Prochlorococcus marinus subsp. pastoris str. CCMP1986: one gene and its partner. Each later gene encodes a partner of the first gene's protein in a complex. Links are inferred from orthologs where the notes say so. Each region holds a gene or a part of one and is shown on either strand. Other genes may lie near its edges. The genes, in order: mfd and uvrA.

What was found.
Region 2: the proteins of mfd (region 1) and uvrA are in contact, whole or in part, in a crystal structure (PDB 4DFC), measured with the Escherichia coli proteins. The link is inferred for Prochlorococcus marinus subsp. pastoris str. CCMP1986 from one-to-one orthologs.

What each region holds. Positions count from the first base shown.
Region 1 is NC_005072.1:790,538-804,570, reverse strand. Bases 5,685-9,756 are described here. They hold mfd (transcription-repair coupling factor), read left to right. Parts: upstream 5,685-6,040; coding sequence 6,041-9,556; downstream 9,557-9,756. Other genes in these bases: TX50_RS09665 (hypothetical protein), read left to right, coding at 9,630-9,756; TX50_RS04495 (TerC family protein), read right to left, coding at 5,685-5,966. In the rest of the region: TX50_RS04520 (DUF2996 domain-containing protein), read left to right, coding at 1-203; acsF (magnesium-protoporphyrin IX monomethyl ester (oxidative) cyclase), read left to right, coding at 287-1,459; TX50_RS04510 (TldD/PmbA family protein), read left to right, coding at 1,497-2,921; TX50_RS04505 (TldD/PmbA family protein), read left to right, coding at 2,924-4,276; fmt (methionyl-tRNA formyltransferase), read left to right, coding at 4,273-5,259; more of TX50_RS04495, read right to left, coding at 5,256-5,684; more of TX50_RS09665, read left to right, coding at 9,757-9,791; TX50_RS04480 (DUF4335 domain-containing protein), read right to left, coding at 10,220-10,840; TX50_RS04475 (DUF3038 domain-containing protein), read right to left, coding at 10,842-11,372; TX50_RS04470 (DUF2949 domain-containing protein), read right to left, coding at 11,410-11,604; TX50_RS04465 (FAD-dependent monooxygenase), read right to left, coding at 11,610-12,764; TX50_RS04460 (hypothetical protein), read right to left, coding at 12,786-13,430; dapB (4-hydroxy-tetrahydrodipicolinate reductase), read right to left, coding at 13,431-14,033. UniProt on the Escherichia coli protein: Couples transcription and DNA repair by recognizing RNA polymerase (RNAP) stalled at DNA lesions. Mediates ATP-dependent release of RNAP and its truncated transcript from the DNA, and recruitment of nucleotide excision repair machinery to the damaged site.
Region 2 is NC_005072.1:1,648,529-1,657,340, reverse strand. What follows is about bases 4,555-7,966. They hold uvrA (excinuclease ABC subunit UvrA), read left to right. Parts: upstream 4,555-4,865; coding sequence 4,866-7,766; downstream 7,767-7,966. Other genes in these bases: TX50_RS09135 (glycosyltransferase), read left to right, coding at 7,962-7,966; TX50_RS09145 (AAA family ATPase), read left to right, coding at 4,555-4,811. Outside these bases: thrC (threonine synthase), read right to left, coding at 1-627; TX50_RS09155 (alpha/beta hydrolase), read right to left, coding at 630-1,205; TX50_RS09150 (ABC1 kinase family protein), read right to left, coding at 1,206-3,062; more of TX50_RS09145, read left to right, coding at 3,132-4,554; more of TX50_RS09135, read left to right, coding at 7,967-8,812. UniProt on the Escherichia coli protein: The UvrABC repair system catalyzes the recognition and processing of DNA lesions. UvrA is an ATPase and a DNA-binding protein. A damage recognition complex composed of 2 UvrA and 2 UvrB subunits scans DNA for abnormalities.

The DNA of each region.
Region 1 (14,033 bases):
AAATAAAAGACATTTGCAACTTTTGGTTATCATTTGAAAAAGACGATATAAGCTCGTTAAAAAGTATTTCATTATGCAAATCTGATCAGAAACCAAGTGTAATTGAATCGTTTTTAATAGATGAAAAAAGAATAACCCTTAAATTAATTATCTCTAGAATTCTGCAAAGATTAAATGGACAAAAATTAATTGGTATTAATTAAAAAAATGAAAGAATAACACCTAGTTAACTTTTTACTCAAAAATACAATAAATAGTAAATAATAGTAGAAGTGAAATAGAGAAAATGGCACAACAAACTATTGAATCAAATAATAAAAAATCTGTTAATAGAGGGAAGGATATTGCAAAAGATACGATATTAACTCCAAATTTTTACACGACTGATTTTGAAGCTATGGAAAAAATGGATTTATCAATTAATGAAGATGAATTGGAGGCAATATGTGAAGAATTTAGAAAAGATTATAATAGGCATCACTTTGTACGAAATAAAGAATTTGAGGGGGCGGCAGATAAAATAGATGCTGAAACCAGGGAACTTTTTGTAGATTTTCTGGAAGGAAGTTGTACTTCAGAATTTTCAGGCTTTCTCTTATACAAAGAATTAAGTAAAAGGATAAAAGACAAAAATCCACTTCTTGCTGAATGTTTTGCTCATATGGCGAGGGATGAAGCAAGGCATGCGGGATTTTTGAATAAGTCAATGAATGACTTCGGATTACAGTTAGATTTAGGATTTCTAACAGCCAACAAGGATTATACTTATTTTGCTCCAAGAGCAATTTTTTATGCTACTTATATATCTGAAAAAATTGGATATTGGAGATATATAGCAATTTATAGGCACCTTGAAAAAAATCCTAGTGGTAAAATTTTTCCATTATTTAATTTCTTTGAAAATTGGTGTCAAGATGAAAATAGGCATGGTGATTTCTTTGATGCATTAATGAAAGCACAACCTCGAACGGTTAAAAGTTTAAGCCAGAAAATTGAGATCTTTGGTTATACCCTGAAACATCCAATTTTTGATTATTACCATAGATTTAGATATTTTTTAAATAATCATCCTATAGTTTCTAAATTATGGTCTAGGTTTTTTCTACTAGCTGTTTTTGCAACTATGTACATAAGAGATCTTGGGACCAAGAGAAATTTTTATGGAGCACTAGGTTTAAACGCTAGAGAGTATGACCAATTTGTCATTAACAAAACAAATGAAACTTCCGCCAAAGTATTTCCTGTTGTTTTAAATGTATATGATAAATCTTTTTACAAAAGATTAGACAGAATAGTTGAGAATGGTACTCGCTTATCAGAGATAGATAAGAAAGAAAATCCAAATGTAATTAAAGTATTATCTAAATTACCCATCTTTATTTCAAACGGTTATCAACTGATAAGACTATACTTATTAAAACCTCTTGAAAGTGATGATTTTCAACCATCAATTAGATAATCTGATCTTAACAAAGAGCTAAAGTTATAAGATTCAAATGGTATCTGCGAGTATTAAATCTTCCGAAATTAGATTTGGTGAATGTAATAAAAAACTTCTTGAAGAAGTCATTTTCTATGGCATATCTCTAGGTGCTGATTTTGTAGAATTATTTATTGAAAACTCTGATAATTCAAGTGTTCTCGCAGAAGAAGATTTTATTACAAATGTTAGTCCATCATTCAGCAGAGGAGCTGGAATAAGAATATTTAAAGACAAGAGAGATGGGTTTGTGAGTACTAATGACTTGTCGAAACATGGATTAATGAGATCTATTTCTCAAGCAATCGAAATGTTAGATATCTCTAAAAAAACTAATAAATTAATTTTTAATGGACTTGAAAAACTAAAAGACTATAGTAAATCAAAAATTAATTATCTGAATGAAGTGCCAACAATAAATGAAGTAAGCGAAAAATTATTACTTAGCACTAAATCATTAAAAAAGGATAAGAAAGTAGTTGTTAGAAAAGGTAGTTATGCAAGAAATTGGCAGGAAGTAATAATAGCTTCAAGTGATGGAACTTACGCTACTGATATAAGACTGCATCAAACGGTAGGACTTAACATAATTGCTAATGACGCTCAATATAGATCGAACGGTAGTAGAAGATTTGGATCGCATGGAATCCCTAATGAATTTAGATTATGGGATCATGAAAAAGCTTCAAATGAAGTTTATGAAAGTTCAATGAATATGTTGTATGCAGATTATGTTCAGGCTGGACAAATGCCAGTTGTATTAGCTAATAAATTCGGTGGTGTTATATTTCATGAGGCTTGTGGGCACTTACTTGAAACAACTCAGATTGAACGTGGAACAACTCCATTTAGTGATAAGTTGAATGAAAAAATAGCTCACGAATCTGTGACGGCAATAGATGAGGGCATTTCTGAAGGGTCTTACGGATCATTATCAATTGATGATGAAGGAATGGAACCAGAAAAATCAATACTTATTAAAGATGGTATATTAAAGAAATTTCTTTCTGACAGGGCTGGTGAATTAAGGACTGGTCACAAAAGAACTGGTAGTGGTAGAAGGCAAAATTATTCATTCGCTGCTGCATCAAGAATGAGAAACACTTATATAGCTAAAGGTGAATTCACTAAAGAAGAATTAATAAATAGTATTAGCGATGGTCTTTACTGTAAGTCAATGGGTGGTGGAAGTGTAGGAGCGACAGGCCAATTTAATTTCGCTGTTGAGGAAGGTTATTTAATAAAGAACGGTAAACTAACTAAACCAGTAAAAGGAGCAACATTAATAGGTGACGCGAAAGAAGTAATGCCAAAAATATCTATGTGTGGAAATGATTTAGAGTTAGCTCCTGGTTTTTGTGGTTCAGTCAGCGGAAGCGTTAATGTAACAGTAGGTCAGCCACATATTAAAGTCGATTCCATAACAGTAGGTGGGAGATAAAAGTGAATCCTACAGAAATAACAACTCAAATATCAAAGGCTGCAAATTTATTAAACATTGATAAATGGGATTACGGTGCTAGTTTTTCTAATGATTATTCTGTTCAAGTTGATAGAGGAGCAGCGAAACAGTTAAAAGCATCTCAAAAACAGGTCATAACTTTAAGAGTTTGGAATAAAGACAACTTAGTTGGTATCACTACCACAAGTGATCTAAGTGAAACAGGTATTAAAAAAGCTTTAAGACAAGCAAATATTGCTTCAGAATTTGGGAACAAAAATGAATTTACTGATTTTTCTCCCTTAGCCAAAGATCCTATACATGTAAAAGAAGTTGATAAAAAAAATCCGTTAGGAATAAAAAAGCTGCTTAAAATTCTCAGAGAGGCTGAATCGAAGCTAATCGATAGTCATGAGGCTATTAAATCTATTCCTTACAACGGATTGTCAGAAAGTTTTTATGAAAGAATTTATGCCAATAGTGATGGAGCATTTCGAAATTATAGTAAAAGTCAAGCTGCTATATATTTATATGCGAGAGCAGAAGAACAAGATAAAAAACCTCGTAGTTCAGGTTCAGTGAAACTAGGATACGGTGTTGAAGACATTGATATTGAATCCTGTATCAAAGAAGCAGCAAAGAAAACAATTGCACATTTAGATTACTCATCAATAAAAACAGATAAGTATTTAATCTGTCTATCACCTGAAGCATTTCTAACGTTAATGAATGCATTTAGTTCTATCTTCAATGCTAGAAGTATTATTGACGGTGTAAGTCTTTCAGATAAAAACTCGATTGGTGAATTGATTTCAATTCCAGCTTTGAATATCTATGATGATGGGCTTAATGATAAAAATATATCTTCTGCACCATTCGATGGTGAAGGGACTCCAACAAAAAAACTGATGTTAATTAATAAAGGTAAATTAGAAAACTTTCTTCATTCGGAATCAACTGCAAAAATTTTTAATACCATACCCACAGGGCATGCTGGACTTGGTTCAAAAGTATCAGTTTCTCCAGATTGGTTAGTAATTGAAAAATCTAATGAATGTTCGAACTTAAACAAGTTTTTGGTACACACAAATTATCAAGGAGATTTTGTATATATTGAAGAATTAAACGCAATTCATGCAGGAGTTAAAGCTAGTCAAGGTTCCTTCTCTCTTCCTTTTGAAGGATGGCTTTATAGAAATGGGGAAAAACGTTCAATTGAATCAGCAACTGTAGCAGGAGATATAAAGTATCTTCTAAAAAATATAATAAATATTGAAAATGAAAAAGAATTAACTACAAGTGGAATTTCTCCACATGTATGGATTAATGAATTATCTATAACCGGTGACGAGTGAGAATTATATTTTGGGGTACGCCTGAATATTCAGTTAAAAGTCTTGAAGTATTAAAGAAATCAGATCATGATATTGTTGCTGTAATTACCCAACCAGATAAAAAAAGATCTAGAGGTAATAAGTTAATATCATCACCAGTGAAGGAATATGCTACTAAGGAAAATATTCCAGTATTTACACCAGAAACAATAAAGGAAAATATTCAATTTATTAGCATACTTAACGATTTATCTTGTGATCTTTTTATTGTAATTGCATATGGAAAGATATTACCCAAGGCGATATTGGATATTCCTAAATACAAATCATGGAATGCACATGCATCACTACTTCCAAGATGGAGGGGTGCTGCACCAATTCAATGGTCAATATTAGAGGGAGACAAAATAACTGGTGTAGGAATAATGAGAATGGAAGAAGGATTAGATACTGGGGACGTATTAGTTGAAAAACAAATTAAAATTGAGAATAATGATAATCTTAAAACCTTAACTAAAAAATTAAGTGATTTATCATCAGAGTTATTTTTGAGAGCGATATCAGATATAGAACAAAATAAAAATAGAGATATTAATCTTTTACTTAAAAAACAAACAGATTTTAAACGAGAATTAAAATATGCACGAATGATTAACAAATTAGATTACATAATAAATTGGGAAAATTCTGCAACTGATATTTATAGAAAAATAAATGCCTTATACCCAAGAGCCAATACAACTTATAAAAGGAAAAACCTCAAAATAATAAAAATAAAGATCCTAACAACTCATGAAATACACAATAAAAATTATAAAATTTTAAGTAATGTATTTAAACCTGGATTAATAATTGGACTTATAAAAAATGTAGGAATTATCATAACAACAAAAACTGATCCAATTCTTTTATTAGAAGCAAAACTAGAAGGTAAAAAAGTATCAAGTCAAAATCAATTGATACAACAATTAAATCCTGTAATTGGAGAAAATTTTTCTGACTAAATTATTTGATCCCTTTTGGATAAACCCCAAATGAAAGAAATTAATATCAAAATATAAAAATAATAATCTGGAAGAATTGTCTCAGTAATTAATGTATTTAGAAGAAGCTTTATCCCAACAATTAATATAGCAATGTAACCAGCAGTTTCTAATCTTACAAATTTCTCTAAAAGATTAAGAAATATACCTGAAGTAAATCGTAATGCTAATACACCTATAATTGCTCCAAAAATAATAAGAATATATTGATCACTTATAGCAACAGCTGTTGTAATGCTGTCAATTGAAAAGGCGAAATCAGTCAAAGAAAGCAAAGCAACAATCTTTAGAAATTTAAAATTATTATTCTTTTTATCATTGTCTGTTTCTTGAGTGTCGGACTCGCTATTAAAAAACACATTTGATATAAATAAATAAATAAGATATAAACCTGCAAATATGCGAATTATTATAAATTTCAGAAGAATATTTGATAGGAGAATAAGAAATATTCTGAATAATAAAGAAATAGTTATGCCTATATTTAAAGCTTTAGATCTTAATAAAGGACTATCAAGAGATTTAGTAAGCGATGCCAAAGCAATCGCGTTATCTGCCGATAGCAATAATTCTAAAATAATCAAGATAGGTAAAAGTGTAAAAATTTCTGACCAACTATCAACTTGATCAAGCGTTGGTATAAAGGAATTTATTGCAGCAGAATCCATTAATTATTATTCACAATCTTTGTAAAATATAATATAATATAACCTTAAGTAGTAATCAAGTTAATTAAATATAAATGAGTTTAAATTCATTAATTAGTTATATTTCAAATTCACAAATAATAATAGAGTTAGTAAAAAGAATTAAACATAATAATGAACTAAACATCATTGGCTCCAGTAGATATGCAAAATCAATTATTATAAATAGTATTGCTAATAAAGAAAATAAAGATATCTTACTTATAAGTCCTAACGAGGAAATTGCCTACAAATGGTATGGATATTTCGATAGTATAGATAATAGAAATGTATTATATTATCCTCCAAGTGAAAATTTGCCATATGCTTCAATTAACAGGTCAAAGGAGACTGAATATTCACAGTTATCAGTTATCTCTAAAATTATTAAAAAAGAAAGAAAAGAATTAAACATAATAATAACAACTGAACGATCCCTACAACCTCATTTAATTAAAATTAATCAATTTAAGGAAAATATATTTACACTAATTAAGGGAAATGAACTAGACATAAAAGAGTTAACAAAAAAGTTAGTTTTACTCGGCTATAATAAAGAAAATTTAACTTCGCAAGAAGGGTCATGGAGTAGAAGAGGAGAAATTATTGATATTTATCCAGTTAATAATGAACTGCCTGTAAGAATAGAATACTTTGATAATATTATTGATAAAATACGAGAATATGATCCAGTATCACAAAGAACATTAGATAGTGTTAATAAGGTTGAAATTGTACAAGTCGGCTTTAATTTATTAATAAGAAAAAGCTTAGAAAATTTATCAGAACAAGGTACATTTAATTCAGAAGAAATAACAACTAAGAATAATCTTGATAGATACTTGGGGGTAATTGAGGAACATCCATCAAACCTATTAGATTACATAAATAAAGAAACATTAATTGTCATCGACGAAAAAGAGGAATGTAATAAATTTTCTAATAATTGGTGTCTTGAATCAGATAATAATTTTGAACTACATAAAGATGAAATCGCCAACAACTTAAAATCTAATAATATAAATATAAAAGTTAAATCTAATCTTCACGAAAAATTTGAATCAATTATAAAAACTTTTAGTAATTATAATGTAATAAATTTATATGAATTCGAGTCAAAAAGAAATTTAGATAATAGATTTCTTTTGTCAGATAAACGCATTAATACCTCTTCTAAACATATTGGCAAACTTTCAAAAGAAATAAATAAATTTATATTAAATAAAGATAAAGTCTGGATATTATCAGCGCAGCCACTACGAACAAAAAGTTTATTTTTTGAGCATGAATGTAATACAACTTACTTAGACAAACCCAACGATCTTGAAAGCGCGCATAAGTTAATTGAAAATTCGACACCAGTAATTATTAAAAATAAAAATAATTATGAAATAGAAGGATTTTATTTGCCGATATGGAAAGTAATTCTAATAACAGACAAAGAATTATTTTCTCAGCAAGCTTTATTTAATAATGTATTTATAAGAAAAAGAAAAAGGAGTGTAAATTCAAATATAAATGTAAATAAAATAAATCCAGGAGATTATATAGTTCATAAAAACCATGGTATTGGACAATTTTTAAAAATAGAAAAAATAAACATTACCGGTGAATCAAGAGACTACTTAGTCATTCGTTATCTTGATGGAAAAATAAGCGTTGCAGCTGATCAACTTGGGAGTATAAACAGATATAGATCTAGTGGAAAAATAAAGCCTAGAATAAATAAATTAGGAGGCACAGAATGGTTAAAAATAAAAGATAAAAATAGAAAAATAATAAAAAAAGTTGCCTTAGACATTTTAAAACTTTACGCAAAAAGGGAAAAACTTAAAGGTCATATATTCCCAGAAGATGGGCCTTGGCAAAAAGAGTTAGAAGAGTCATTCCCTTATCAAGCTACTCCAGATCAAATAACAGCTGTTAAAGAAGTAAAAATTGATATGGAAAGCGATAAGCCAATGGATAGATTAGTTTGTGGAGACGTCGGGTTCGGAAAAACAGAAGTAGCCGTAAGAGCAATTTTTAAAGCAATTACATCTGGTAAGCAGGTAATCTTACTTGCTCCAACAACAATTTTAGCTCAACAACACTGGAGAACTTTTTATAATAGATTTTCTCCTTACCCAATAAAAGTTTCTCTACTGAACAGATTTAAAACAAATACTGAGAAAAAAGATATTTATAATGGTTTAAAAAATAATAAAATTGACTTAGTTGTAGCTACTCATCAAATTTTAGGAAAAGAGATCGAAATTAAAAACTTAGGATTACTTGTTATTGACGAAGAACAAAGATTTGGAGTTAGGCAAAAAGAAAAAATAAAAAATATAAAAACAAATATTGACGTTTTAACTCTTTCAGCCACACCAATCCCAAGAACTCTGTATATGAGTTTGTCTGGCCTTAGACAAATGAGTTTATTAAATACTCCACCGCCATCTAGAAGATCGATTAAAACGTATTTATCTGAAATTGATATGGATGTAATCAGAACTGCGATAAGTCAAGAACTTGATAGAGGTGGTCAAATTTTCTATGTTCTTCCAAGAATATCTGATATTGATCAAGCGGTTAATAAATTAAAAAATATGTTTAAAGATTTAAAGTACATTGTCGCTCATGGACAGATGAATGAAATAGATCTTGAAAATGCAATGATTGCATTTAATAATGGCGAGGTTGATCTAATGATTTGCACTACAATTATTGAAAGCGGATTAGATATACCTAGAGTAAACACAATCGTAATCGAAGATTCACATAAATTTGGTCTTTCACAACTTTATCAATTACGTGGAAGAGTCGGAAGAAGTGGAATACAAGCTCATGCATGGCTATTTTATCCAAATATAAACAAAATTAATGAAGCCTCTAAGCAAAGGTTAAAGGCTATAAAAGATTTCTCTGAACTAGGAAGTGGATATCAACTAGCCATGAAAGATATGGAAATAAGAGGTGTTGGGAGCTTATTAGGCGAAGAGCAAAGTGGAAAAGTTAATGCCATAGGATATGACTTATATATTGAAATGCTTCATGAAGCAATCTCAGAAATAAATGGTCAAGAAGTACCAGAAGTCAATGATACGCAAGTTGATTTGCCAATTAATGCTTTTATACCAGGAACATGGATATTAAACCGAGAAGAGAAACTAGATGCTTATAAATATGCTACCGAATGTACCAATCACAAAGAGCTTACAGAGCTAGCAACTGACTGGACAAATAGGTATGGAGTTTTACCCAAACCTGTAGAATCCTTAATATTGTTAATGAAGTTAAAATTGTTAGCAAAAAAGTGTGGCTTTAATAAAATTAAACTTAAAAAACCAAATGTAATAATAGAAACTAGGCTAAAAAACTCTACATTCAAACTTATTAAAAAAGGTTTACCATCAAATATTCAATCAAAATTTAATTATGAAGAAGATGATCAGTTCTCAAAAATAATTATTAGAGGATTAGGTGTCACAGATATTCAAAATCAAATTGATCAGTTAATCTATTGGTTAGGACTTTTTGTAAAAGAAATAAATAACTTTGATAAAGAAACTTCCGTTACAAAGATCTAAAACATTAAATAAATATTTAATAACCGCGGATAAGTGAAATTTCGGTTAGGTTAATAAAAAATTTTTTTATTAAATGGGTGAATACATTGATGTCGGATTACAAACTTCGATTTTACCTTTTACTTTATTAATTTCATCTGTAGCAGTTGGTATATACGCTTTACTAGGATTCGAAACTGAAAATGATGACGATGATTCAGATTCTGGAAGTGGCGGTTTAATGAACCCTATTTAAGGTTTAATCGGCTAGTTTTTCTTTTTACTACTTTTAGTATTCTTGAAAATGAGCCTATAAATAAAATTAAGGAAAATATTAATGAAAATATAATAAATATAGATAAACAAATTTCATAAATATATGAGATTGAGTCTAAAAAGTTGGCAAACAATTTACTAAAATTAATAAATAAGTTTTTAAAAATTGAGATTTTATTCGGGATTAAATAAATTAGATAAAATATTAAGGCACTAAAAAAAATCATAATAAAAGATTCATTTATCAATTTACTTTTAGACTTTCTTCTCAAAGATAACTTTTTTTTAAAAAAATATTTATCAGAATTCTTATTCAAATTAGGTATTTTTAAATCGGCCATTTATAAAAAATCAAACTAATAAATCAAACTAAAAAATCAAAAATAATTCTCAAATAAGAATTATTTTTTATAGTAACTTGTTTGAGGATTTAATGCTAATAAGTTTGTTTTTAGTATTTATTAAAGAACTATTATCATTTCCATCATAAACATAAATTAAGGCAGTAGAAACGAGAAAAATAGAGCATAATGAAAATAATGGAGGCAATAGAAAATTAAAGATATTTTTTTTATCCAATAAACTTAAATGATTTTTATTTTTAAAATTTGTAAATTCTTTTTGATAAATATTTTTAACTTTATTTGAAGAACATAATTGGTCAAAACAATTTATGGTATCTGCTAAAACTGAATTTCCAATTCTTATATTTAAAGGCTTAACCTCAGGTTTGGAACTCTTCAAAAGAAGTATATGTGTATAAAAATTCTCAGAGGTAATATCAATTAAATTGGATTCATATCTTGGATTTTCATCATTTAAAAGGGAATTAGAGTAATAATAAAAAGCCTTCATAATTGACTTTAAATGTTCCAAATTTCCTTCTACAACAGGCTTATCAATAATCATAAGTTTCCATTGCGAAATAATTGATATGTAGTCTTTATTTTCGTTATTTGAATAATCAGGCAATCCAATAATTTCAAGGCTTACTGAAGATTGATTAAATAAAAATTTATTTTGCAACATATTAATAATTAAGTAAATTTGTTCTTAATTTTAGAAAACCATCGTCTGCGACGCACAAAGCTAAAGTAAGTATAATTTTATTAAAAACCTCATCATTACAATTAGGATCAAGAAGTCTTTTGACCTTCATACTATTAGTATTAAACCTTTCATTAATTAATTCAATATATCTTTTCTTAAATTCATTCCAAGCATTAGGATTTCTAATATGATCATCTCTGGATTGAAGTATTTGTCTTATGTAAGGATATAAAAATTTTGCCATTTCAGAAGCAAGTTTAATTAGTGCTTCAAATTCCTCCAATTTAATATTGATATTATTAAAAGAATTCCTCATTGGGTTATTATTCCTTAGTTTCCAAATAGTAACTTTATTAGGTATGACTTCCTTTAAATTAAGTTTGACTGATAAAGAATATAGAGATTCAGCACCATTTAAATCAATAGTTTCTAGAGCTAGTAAAAGTAAATCAAGTCTTTGTATAGATTCTCTAGATATCTGTTTTCCTTTGGATAAGATAGTAATGGTCAACTTAGAACGCTATTTACAGATCATAACAGAATATTTATTATTTACTTTGAAATAAAAATGTATAAAACTGATCCAGTTCTTCAATTGTTAATATTCCATAATTCCAAAGAAGAATAGGAAGTGGCGTATTATTTTTAATTGACAACTTTAATCCTAGCTCAATCGAAGACTCGTTTAATCCAATTTCATCCATAAGAAATAATATTATTTTTCTATTTGAATTATTATCCATAGAAATTATTTAATTGAAGAATAGATTAAAGACTTAGTCATATGATTTAATATGATTCTCCTCATAAAAATAAACTTATTTAAAAGTAAAAAAGAGAATTTTCTAAAAGGTAATAAGAAAAATTTATTATTTGCAAAAAATTGAATTAAAGAATCTGTAACAACAATAGTTGAAATAATATCTAAACATCTTATAAAATAGTATTTATATTTAAATATGTTCAAAGCTCTATTACTTACAGGAAAATTTCTATTAAAAATATCATATATGACATTAACATCTCTCCAACAAGTGTTTAACCCTTGTCCTCCAACAGGATGGAAGGTATGAAATGAATCTCCAACAAATACAACCTTTTTAAAATTAAAAATTGGCAGGCGAAAAGATAGAGAAACAGGAAAAATATTAATATCGCTATTGATTTGATCTAACTTAAAATTATCAGGTAATATTGTTGACAAGTTATCTAACAAAAAGCTTTTACTTGAATTTAATCTATCCATTGATTTAGATGTAGTAGCTGTCCAAATTATTTGATACTTATTTTTATCTAGTGGTAATAAAGCTAATGGACCTTCCTTTCTAAATATTTCATATGCGCGCCTAGGAACATTTCCCCTAACTAAAACTTCAAATGTTAAACAAGACTGATTATATGATTTTCTAATATCTATAAAATTTCGATTTTTTTTGTGGTTTGGATTTGCCCCGGTTGATACAAATTCAAAATCAAATTTAATATCATTGAAAGATAGATCTAAAGAAGATTTAAAAAATATATTATCTACATTATCGACCTCATCGAAAAATACATTCATAAGATCAGAATGTTTAACTACCCAACCAATAGTATCTAAAGAACAAATATCTTTATCTAAATCAGAAGTAGTTAAAATTGTGAAATCTGAAGTTACACTGTCTGAAATTGAAAGAGAATCAAATTTATAAAGATAAGATTTTAATTTACTCCAAAGATTAAATTTTGAAAGTATCTTTCTTGTTGAATGCGTAATGGCATATGTTTTGTCTTTATTTATTAGTTTCTCTCTTGTTAGTAAATCTGTAATGTAAATATTGAAATTTAATTTCGCTAAAGATATAGCCAAAAGTAATCCAGAGGGACCAGAACCAACAATTTTAAAATTTAAATAATTATTCATCAATTAATATATAACGACAATTTACTTCAGATAAATATAGCAAATTTCTTCAAATGCTGGTCGAAGCAAATAAGGGTACTCTCCTATCCAAATATTTTCGTCAGGTAACCATGCATCAGTCAAGTAAATCTCTCTTTCAAAGCTTCTATAATTAGATGAAATAATGCATCTAATATTGGAACCAACTCTAATTCGACTATGTTTGTTTTCCATGGGAAAACTAATTTTATCTAAATAACCATCCTCATCCTCCAATTCAATAACTAACCAAGTTCTTTTTTTTTCAATCAACTCTAAACGACCTTGCCTATTTGATTGCTCACGTGAACTTTCAATTCTTTCAGTTTTATAGATATCAGATACATAACCATCAAAGAGAGAAAAGAACTTAGAATTTTTATATTTAATATTTTTTCTGCTTGATTCAAGAATTGGTCCCCATATTATGTAGAGAAAAAAGATCACACATAACAATAACCAAAGATTTTCAGTCTGAGTTGATGATTGACTAATAAAAAGCAAGAGATTTAAAACTCCTCCAATAGAGGAAATAATAAGTTTCTGCAAAACTTTTCTGGGATCTCCAAGTGTATATTTAAACTGACCACCTGTCCCCACAGAAGGGATAAGTTTAGATATTTGATTTTGTTTTATTGGTATAAGCATTTAGAATATTAATTTTTCAAGTCCATAAATTAACGAATTAAATTTACCTATTTTTCTTATTGCCTGCAAAACGCCAGGCATATAAGCTTTTCTATCAATCGTGTCATGTTTAATTGTGTAAGTTTCTCCAGGAGAACCCATAATAACTACCTGATGAGCCAAAAGCCCAGGCAATCTTATTGAATGAATATTTAGGCCTGAATCTCTAACACCTCCTCTTACACCTTTTAATGATTCAGATTCCTCAACTAAGCTTTGATTATATTTTTTTGGATATTCTTCAATCATTTCAGCAGTTTTAATACAGGTTCCACTAGGAGAATCTGCTTTTTGATTGTGATGCATTTCTATTAATTCAATATTATCGTAAAACTTTGCTGCTACAGAAGCAGCTTGTTGAAGAAGAACCATTCCTACAGAAAAATTTGGAATTATTGCACAACCGATGTTTGCTTTTTGAGCAAAAATAGCCAAATCATTTATTTGGGAGGGAGTAAGGCCTGTAGTCCCTACAACTGGCGATATCCCATAAGCAATTGCAGATCTAGTATTTTCATAAACAGAATCAGGATGAGTAAAGTCAACTAATACTGGCTTAATTTT
Region 2 (8,812 bases), 850 kb from region 1 along the record:
ATTACCCGCATTACCCATTGGTATACATAGCCAATCAGGAGCAATACCTAAGTCATCTACTATTTCAAATGCTGCAGTCTTTTGACCTTGTATTCGGTAAGGATTTACAGAATTTACAAGATTAATCGGATATTCGGAAGACAACTTCCTGACAATTTCTAAAGCTTTATCAAAATTACCTTGTATAGATATGATTTCTGCTCCGTACATTAAAGCTTGAGCAAGTTTTCCTTGAGCTACATATCCATCTGGAATTAATACATAAGATTTTAAACCACCTCTTGAAGCATAAGCCGCTGCAGCTGCAGAAGTATTTCCTGTACTAGCGCATATTACCGCTTCACGTCCTTCCTCCTTTGCTTTACTTATCGCCATCGTCATACCTCTGTCCTTGAAAGAACCAGTGGGGTTAAGACCATCATATTTTAAATAAACTTTAGTATCGTTTCCAATTAAATCACTAATTGATTTGCTGAGAATAAGAGGAGTATTTCCTTCATTTAAGGATATGATGGGAGTTTTAGAGGAAACTGGTAGATATTGTTTATATGCATTGATTAATCCTGGCCATCTTTTTTTTCTGTAATTAAAAGAAAATTTGTTTTTAATTTTATTTAATATTGACATAGTTACTTAATTGTTTTGATCTTTTCTAAGGGCTTGCTAGTAAAGAAATCTAATAATTCTGATATTGATTGTACTTTATTCATAACTTTACTCAAAGCGTTTACGTTTAAAATAACAGTTTTAGTTGGATAACTTTCAAAAAAACTTACAAGATTTATTTTTCCGTTCCCAGTATATAAACCTTTTATAATACTAGATCTGAGGGCTAACATACCTGTTCTTTCATCATTGGTGTTAGGGGTGTGAAGTATAGATGAAAGTCTATTTAAAAAAACATTACCTATTTCGGAATATACTAATTTACTTGCAATAGTTATAGGTATTTCAAATTCGTTATTTAATATTGATTGAATCTTTTCATCTGAAGAATCAGTTGCATTTAAAATTTTTCTTAATGATTTTGATGAATTACCGCTTTCAGCGAAAGTTTTTAAAGAATCGACAGTTACTGTTCTTGAAAAAATACTGTATATAATTTTAATTTTTTCCGCAGATTGAGCTTTTGGAACATTAAAAAATATTTGATTAATAAATAATATTAAAAAAATTCTAGGAAATAAACTTTTTGAAAATTTCATTTATATTGTTGAACCAGCAGCAATTTTTACAAGCCTGACTACACCTTTTTCTGTCACCTTTTTCGCTATTTTAAAACTCATTTCTTTTGTATATGGTTCACTTATAAGTCTTGGCATTCTTTTTAAAAAGATATCAATAGAATAACCTGGTATCTTTTGTATGATTTCTAAAAAGTTTTTGAAGGGTTCAATAGACAATATTAAATCATTTAAATTGTTGTTTTCTTTATCAACATTTAATTTTATTGATTTAGGAAGGAAATTATTGACGCTTTTTAATAACTTCAAGCCTATCAAATCTATTTGGCTAGTTAAACCATTAATAATCTCATCTCTTAGAAATCCCCCTTTTGGAGAAAATAGAAGATTTATAACTTCATCAAGAAGTTTTTCTAAATCGAGGTTCGTTTGTTTTGCAGCATTAGAGAGTAAATCTTCTAATCTGTCCCATTTAAATTGTTTTTTATCAAAAAGCATTTCTTTTAAACTTTCTCTTAATTGAGGATCAGGGTCTTCCATTAATCTTCTTGCAAAATAAGGATAAGCTGCACCAAGTATTTTAAAATCAGGATCTACACTTAAAGCAATTCCTTCTAACGTTAGTAGAGATCTAATTATAAGAGCATAATATGGAGGTAACTGAAAGGGAAATTTATACATTACCCCTGACATGTCGTCAGTTACACTTTTGAAATCCATTTTTGATACACCAAGTTCTACTGCATTTACAAATACATCTTGAAAAGCTGGAACAATAGGTTCAAGATTAACTTCTTTTGAAAGAAAACCTAACTTAACAAAATCTTGGGATAATTTATCAAAATTTTTATTTACAAGATGAACTACTGCTTGAATTAAACCAGATCTGGAACTCCTAGAAACTTCACTCATCATCCCGAAATCTAAATAACATAATCTGCCATCTTTTAAAGCTAACAAATTTCCTGGATGTGGGTCAGCATGAAAAAATCCATGCTCTAATAATTGCTCTAAACTACATTGCACTCCAATTTCAATCATTTCATCAGGATCAATTCCTAAATTTTTAACGCCCTCAAGATTAGTTAGCTTTGTCCCATCTATCCATTCCATTGTTAAGACTCTTCGTGAAGTAGTTTCTTTATAAATTTTTGGTACAGCAATTTTTGAGTTATGGAGATGCAGATTTCTAAATTTTTCAGCATTTTCAGCTTCATTTAAATAATCCATTTCTTCAAAAACTCTCTTTCCTAACTCATCAATTAAAGCGACAAGATCACTTCTTATAAGTCCAATATTATTTTTTAACCAATTAGCAATATTCCTAACTATATATAAATCAAGTGTGATTTGTTCTCTTAAACCTGGCCTTTGAACTTTTACAGCTACGATTTCTTTATTCTTTAGAACAGCTTTATGAACTTGTCCTAAAGATGCTGCAGAAATAGGGTCTTTATCTATGGTTAAAAAAATCTCATCAATTTTTTTATTTAAATCTTCTTCTATTAATTCCATTGCTTTATTTCCATCAAATCCTGGTAATTGATCTTGAAGTTCAGAAAGTTCTTCAAGAAGAATAACAGGAATAATATCTGGTCTGGTTGATAAAGCTTGCCCTGCTTTAACGAATGCAGGCCCTAATTCTACTAATAAATTCGTTAGTTGTTTTGCTCTAAATCTTGCTTTTGATTCTTTTTTTAATTGTCCTGTTAATTTATCCCATCCAACTGAAATAATATATAAAAATATTGGGATTAAGGTCTGCCAAAGTCTTTTTAATAGTCGACTAGGATTTTTTTGATAAATTTTTGAAATTATTGCAGGATCATATTTTAGTAATCCTGATGCTTCTATAAAATCTTTATAATCTTCATTCATAACTTTATTTATTTAAACCCTTTTATTTTCCTCAAAAAGGAGTTAATTTTTTTGTATGAAAGAATTATCATGTTAATACAATTAACTTTAAAAAATATTGCCTTAATAGAGATTATAGAAATTAATTTCGAAAAAGGTTTGAATATTTTTACTGGAGATTCAGGATCAGGAAAATCCTTGATTTTAGACTCCTTAAATGTTTTATTCGGTGGATCTAATATACCTTTAAATCACTTAATACGTCCAGGAAAAGAAGAATGTTTAATCGAGGCGAAATTTTCAAATTCTTCTCAAGTCACTGATTGGTTTTCGAAAAATGGTTTTTATAAAATCTCAGGAGAAATATTCGTAAAAAGAAAATCTTACATAAAAAATAATAAAATTCTTTCAAAATATACTATAAATAATTTTTCTATCAGTAAAAAGCTTTTGGAAGAGTTAGGTTTATTATTAGTAGATTTTGCTGGACAATCTGATAGCGTTTTATATGATAATCAAGACTATAGAAGATCAATAATTGATGATTTAGGTTCCAAAGAATTAAAGACGATAAATTTTGAAATTAAAAATATGTGGCAAGAATTTCAGAATCTTAGAAAAAGAAGACAAGATATGATGCACTCATATAAACAGAAAGAAGAAAATAATTTTGTAATTAAAGAGATGTATAAAGTATTGGAGGAAGCTAATTTAAATTCAGGTAATGAAATTTTTGAATTACAATCAAAGGAACTGCGACTTTCGAATAATTTTGATATCAATAACTCTATACAATTATCACTTGATAATTTAAATAGCTATAAAAATGAGGCTCCATCAATTAGTTATTTAATTGCTCAATCAATAAAACAATTAAGCAAAGTAGTTCAATATGATTCAAAGATTAAAGATTTATATGAAAATTTGATGAATATTCAAAGTGATGTAGAAAATTTAATTTTTGCTTTAACAGAATATTCGGAAGAACTTGAGAATGAGGATATTAGTTTGGAAGAAATTCAAAAAAGATTATTTTATTTGCAAAATTTAGAGCGAACTTTTTCTTTAGAACTACCAAAATTGATTTTGAAGAAAGATGAATTAAAAAAATTTGTAGATACAAATTTATTTGAGGAAGAGATTAAGACGTTGGATATTCAAATTAATAATTCGCAAGCTAATTTAAATACTCTTTTTGAGGTGCAGTCTTTTCAAAGAAGAAAAACTGCTTATCAGCTTCAAGATTCTGTAATTTCTATTTTGAAAAATTTAGGTTTAGAAAATGCAGATTTTTCAATTAAATTCTCAAAAGTTACAGCTTCTTCAGAAGGCAATGAAAATATAGACTTCCTTTTTTCTGCAAATCCTGATCAAAAGTTGGCTCCATTATCTAAAGTTATTTCTGGTGGTGAAATGTCAAGATTTTTATTAGCAATAAAATCTAGCATTTCTCAAAAACCTAACACTTTTTTCTTAGATGAAATTGATAATGGTTTAAGTGGAAAATCATTACATTCTTTAGTGGATTTAATAAAATTGACTGCACAGGAAAGGCAGGTTTTGTGTATCACTCATCAGCCTTTTTTAGCAGCAACCGGCAATACTCATTTTAAAGTTAAGAAAAATGTTATTAATGGAATAACCTTTACTTCTATAACGAAATTAATTACTAAAAAAGAAAGACAAAATGAGTTAATTGAACTTATAGGTGGCGGTTTTAGTGAAGCAAATAATTATGCATCGACACTTATAGATAGAGCAGCCGCATAATTTAAAAAATTTACACTATAATAAGTGTTCTTTAAATCATTTTAAGATTTAAGCATGGTTAAAAAAAATATAGGTATTAATGAAGATAATTCAATTAAGATTCGAGGCGCTCGACAACATAATTTAAAGAATATAGATCTAACTCTTCCAAGAAATAAATTTATTGTTTTTACAGGTGTTAGTGGAAGTGGTAAGAGCTCTTTGGCTTTTGATACTATTTTTGCTGAAGGACAGAGGAGATATGTAGAAAGTCTTTCTGCTTATGCAAGACAATTTTTAGGTCAAGTTGATAAACCAGATGTAGATAATATTGAGGGCTTATCCCCTGCTATATCCATAGATCAAAAATCAACGAGCCATAATCCTCGATCAACTGTTGGAACTGTAACTGAGATACAAGATTATTTAAGATTATTATTTGGTCGAGCCGGAGAACCCCATTGTCACCACTGTGGTCTACCTATTGCTCCGCAGACAATTGATGAGATGGTTGATCAAATAGTTTTGCTGCCCGAAGGAACAAGATATCAATTACTTGCACCTGTTGTGAGGGGTAAAAAAGGAACTCATGCAAAATTACTTAGTGGATTAGCAGCAGAAGGCTTTGCTCGAGTAAGAATTAATGGTGAGGTAAGGGAACTTGCAGATAGTATTGAACTAGACAAAAACCATACTCATAATATTGAGGTAGTAGTTGATCGATTGATTGCGAGAGAGGGAATTCAGGAAAGATTGAATGACTCTTTACAAACTTGCCTTAAAAGAGGGGATGGACTCTCTATCGTAGAAGTTGTTCCAAAAAAAGGCGAAACTCTACCTCCGAATCTAGATAAAGAAAAGTTATATTCAGAGAATTATGCATGTCCAATTCATGGATCTATTGTCGAAGAGTTGTCTCCAAGACTATTTTCTTTTAACAGTCCCTACGGTGCCTGCCCTGATTGCCATGGTATTGGATATTTAAAAAAATTTACTGCAGATAGAGTAATACCTGACCCTTCTTTACCTGTTTATGCTGCCATAGCTCCTTGGAGTGAAAAAGATAATACTTATTATTTTTCATTACTTTATTCAGTTGGCCAAGCTTATGGTTTTGAATTAAAAACACCATGGAAAGATTTGAGTGATTTACAAAAAAATGTTTTACTTTCTGGTTCTGATAAGCCAATCGTAATTCAAGCTGATAGTCGTTTTAAGGGTACTAGTGGTTTCGAAAGACCTTTTGAAGGAATCTTGCCTATTTTAGAAAGGCAATTAACCGAAACTAATGGAGAATCAGTCAAGCAAAAGCTTGAAAAATATTTAGAATTAGTCCCTTGTAAAACATGTTCTGGTAAAAGATTAAAACCAGAAGCACTTGCCGTTAAGATTGGGCCTTACAGTATTACTGATTTGACCTCTATAAGTATCTCAGAAACTTTATTTAATATCGAGAAAATAATGGGGTTAAGTAAAAATATAAAAGAAAATATTTCTTTATCCGAGAAACAAAAACAAATAGGTGAACTAGTTTTAAAAGAAATTCGCCTGCGTTTAAAGTTTCTTATTAATGTCGGTTTAGATTATTTAACTTTAGATAGACCAGCAATGACTTTATCAGGAGGAGAAGCACAACGTATAAGATTAGCAACTCAAATTGGAGCTGGCTTAACTGGTGTTTTATATGTATTGGATGAACCTAGTATTGGTTTACACCAAAGAGATAATGATAAATTACTGGAAACTTTAAAAAATCTCAGAGATTTGGGAAATACTCTTGTTGTTGTTGAACATGATGAAGATACTATGAAATCAGCTGATTACTTAGTGGATATTGGACCAGGTGCAGGAGTTTATGGAGGGGAAATTATTGCAAAAGGTTCATTTGAAGATGTTTTAAATTCAAAGAAGTCATTAACTGGAGCATATCTCAGTGGAAGAAAATCGATTCCTACTCCTAAAGAACGTAGATCTTCAGTCAAGAAAAGTTTAATTTTAAATAACTGCGTTAAAAATAATTTAAAAGATATATCAGTTGAATTTCCTTTGGGCAGATTAGTTTCCGTAACCGGAGTGAGTGGAAGTGGAAAAAGTACATTAGTTAATGAATTATTACATCCTGCGCTTAGTCATTCTCTTGGTTTAAAAGTACCTTTCCCTAAAGGTGTTAAAGAGTTAAAAGGGATAAAAGCTATAGATAAGGTAATTGTTATTGATCAATCTCCTATTGGAAGAACTCCTAGATCAAACCCTGCAACTTATACAGGGGCTTTTGATCCAATTAGACAGTTATTTACTGCGACTGTAGAAGCTAAAGCCAGAGGTTATCAAGCTGGGCAATTCAGCTTTAATGTAAAAGGAGGTAGATGTGAAGCTTGTCGAGGACAAGGAGTAAATGTAATTGAAATGAATTTTTTACCCGATGTCTATGTTCAATGCGATGTATGTAAGGGAGCTCGTTTTAATAGAGAAACTCTTCAAGTTAAATACAAAGGCTTTAATATTTCTGATGTTTTAGAAATGACTGTTGAGCAGGCTGCAGAAACTTTTTCCGCGATCCCTCAAGCAGCTGATAGATTATCTACATTAGTTGATGTAGGTCTTGGTTACGTGAAGTTGGGCCAGCCAGCTCCAACACTATCTGGCGGCGAAGCACAAAGAGTAAAATTAGCAACTGAATTATCTAAAAGAGCTACTGGAAAAACTTTATATTTAATTGATGAGCCAACAACTGGGTTAAGCTTTTATGATGTTCATAAATTAATGGATGTTATTCAACGTTTAGTAGATAAAGGTAATTCCGTAGTTGTCATTGAGCATAATTTGGACGTTATTAGATGTTCAGACTGGATAATTGATCTTGGACCTGATGGAGGTGATAAAGGTGGAGAAGTTATAGTTGAGGGTACACCTGAAGATGTTGCGAAGCATCCAATAAGTTATACAGCTAAATATTTAAAAGAAGCTTTAAATTAAGCTTATAATCAGTTATATTTCTTCGTATTGTTAATATTTAATTTGTAAAATTATTTTTTTTTTAAGTGGTAAAAAATTAATGATAGTTTGACTTTTAGTAGTTATAACTTTTTTAAAATAAAAAATCATAATGTTTTCTTTATATTTCTACGTTAATATATATCTTATTAGTAATAGGGTAATTTGAAATCCTAAATTAGTTTGAAATTTTTATATTTACATTTGCATGGTTTAATACGTTCTAATAATCTTGAATTAGGTAGAGATTCAGACACTGGTGGTCAAACGCAATATGTTTTGGAATTGGTAAAAAGCTTGGCTAATACTTCAGAGGTTGATCAAGTTGATATAGTTACACGTCTCATTAAAGATAGTAAAATTGATAGTTCTTATTCAAAAAAGCAAGAATTTATTGCACCGGGAGCACGAATTTTAAGATTTCAATTTGGACCCAATAAGTATTTAAGAAAAGAATTATTTTGGCCTTATTTAGATGAATTAACTCAAAATCTTATTCAGCATTATCAAAAATACGAAAATAAGCCAAGCTTTATCCATGCTCATTATGCAGATGCTGGCTATGTGGGCGTTAGATTAAGTCAAGCTTTAAAAGTACCTTTTATTTTCACCGGGCATTCTTTAGGAAGAGAGAAAAAAAGAAAATTACTCGAGGCTGGTTTAAAAATTAATCAAATTGAAAAGCTTTACTGTATAAGCGAAAGAATTAATGCAGAAGAAGAGTCTTTAAAATATGCGGATATCGTTGTGACAAGCACTAAACAAGAATCTGTATCTCAATATTCTCAATATCACTCTTTTTCATCCGAAAAATCAAAAGTTATTGCTCCTGGAGTTGATCATACTAAGTTTCATCATATTCATTCAACAACCGAGACCTCTGAAATTGATAATATGATGATTCCTTTTTTGAAAGATATAAGAAAGCCTCCTATTTTGGCTATTTCTAGAGCAGTAAGAAGAAAAAATATTCCTTCTTTAGTAGAAGCTTATGGACGATCAGAAAAATTAAAAAGAAAAACTAACTT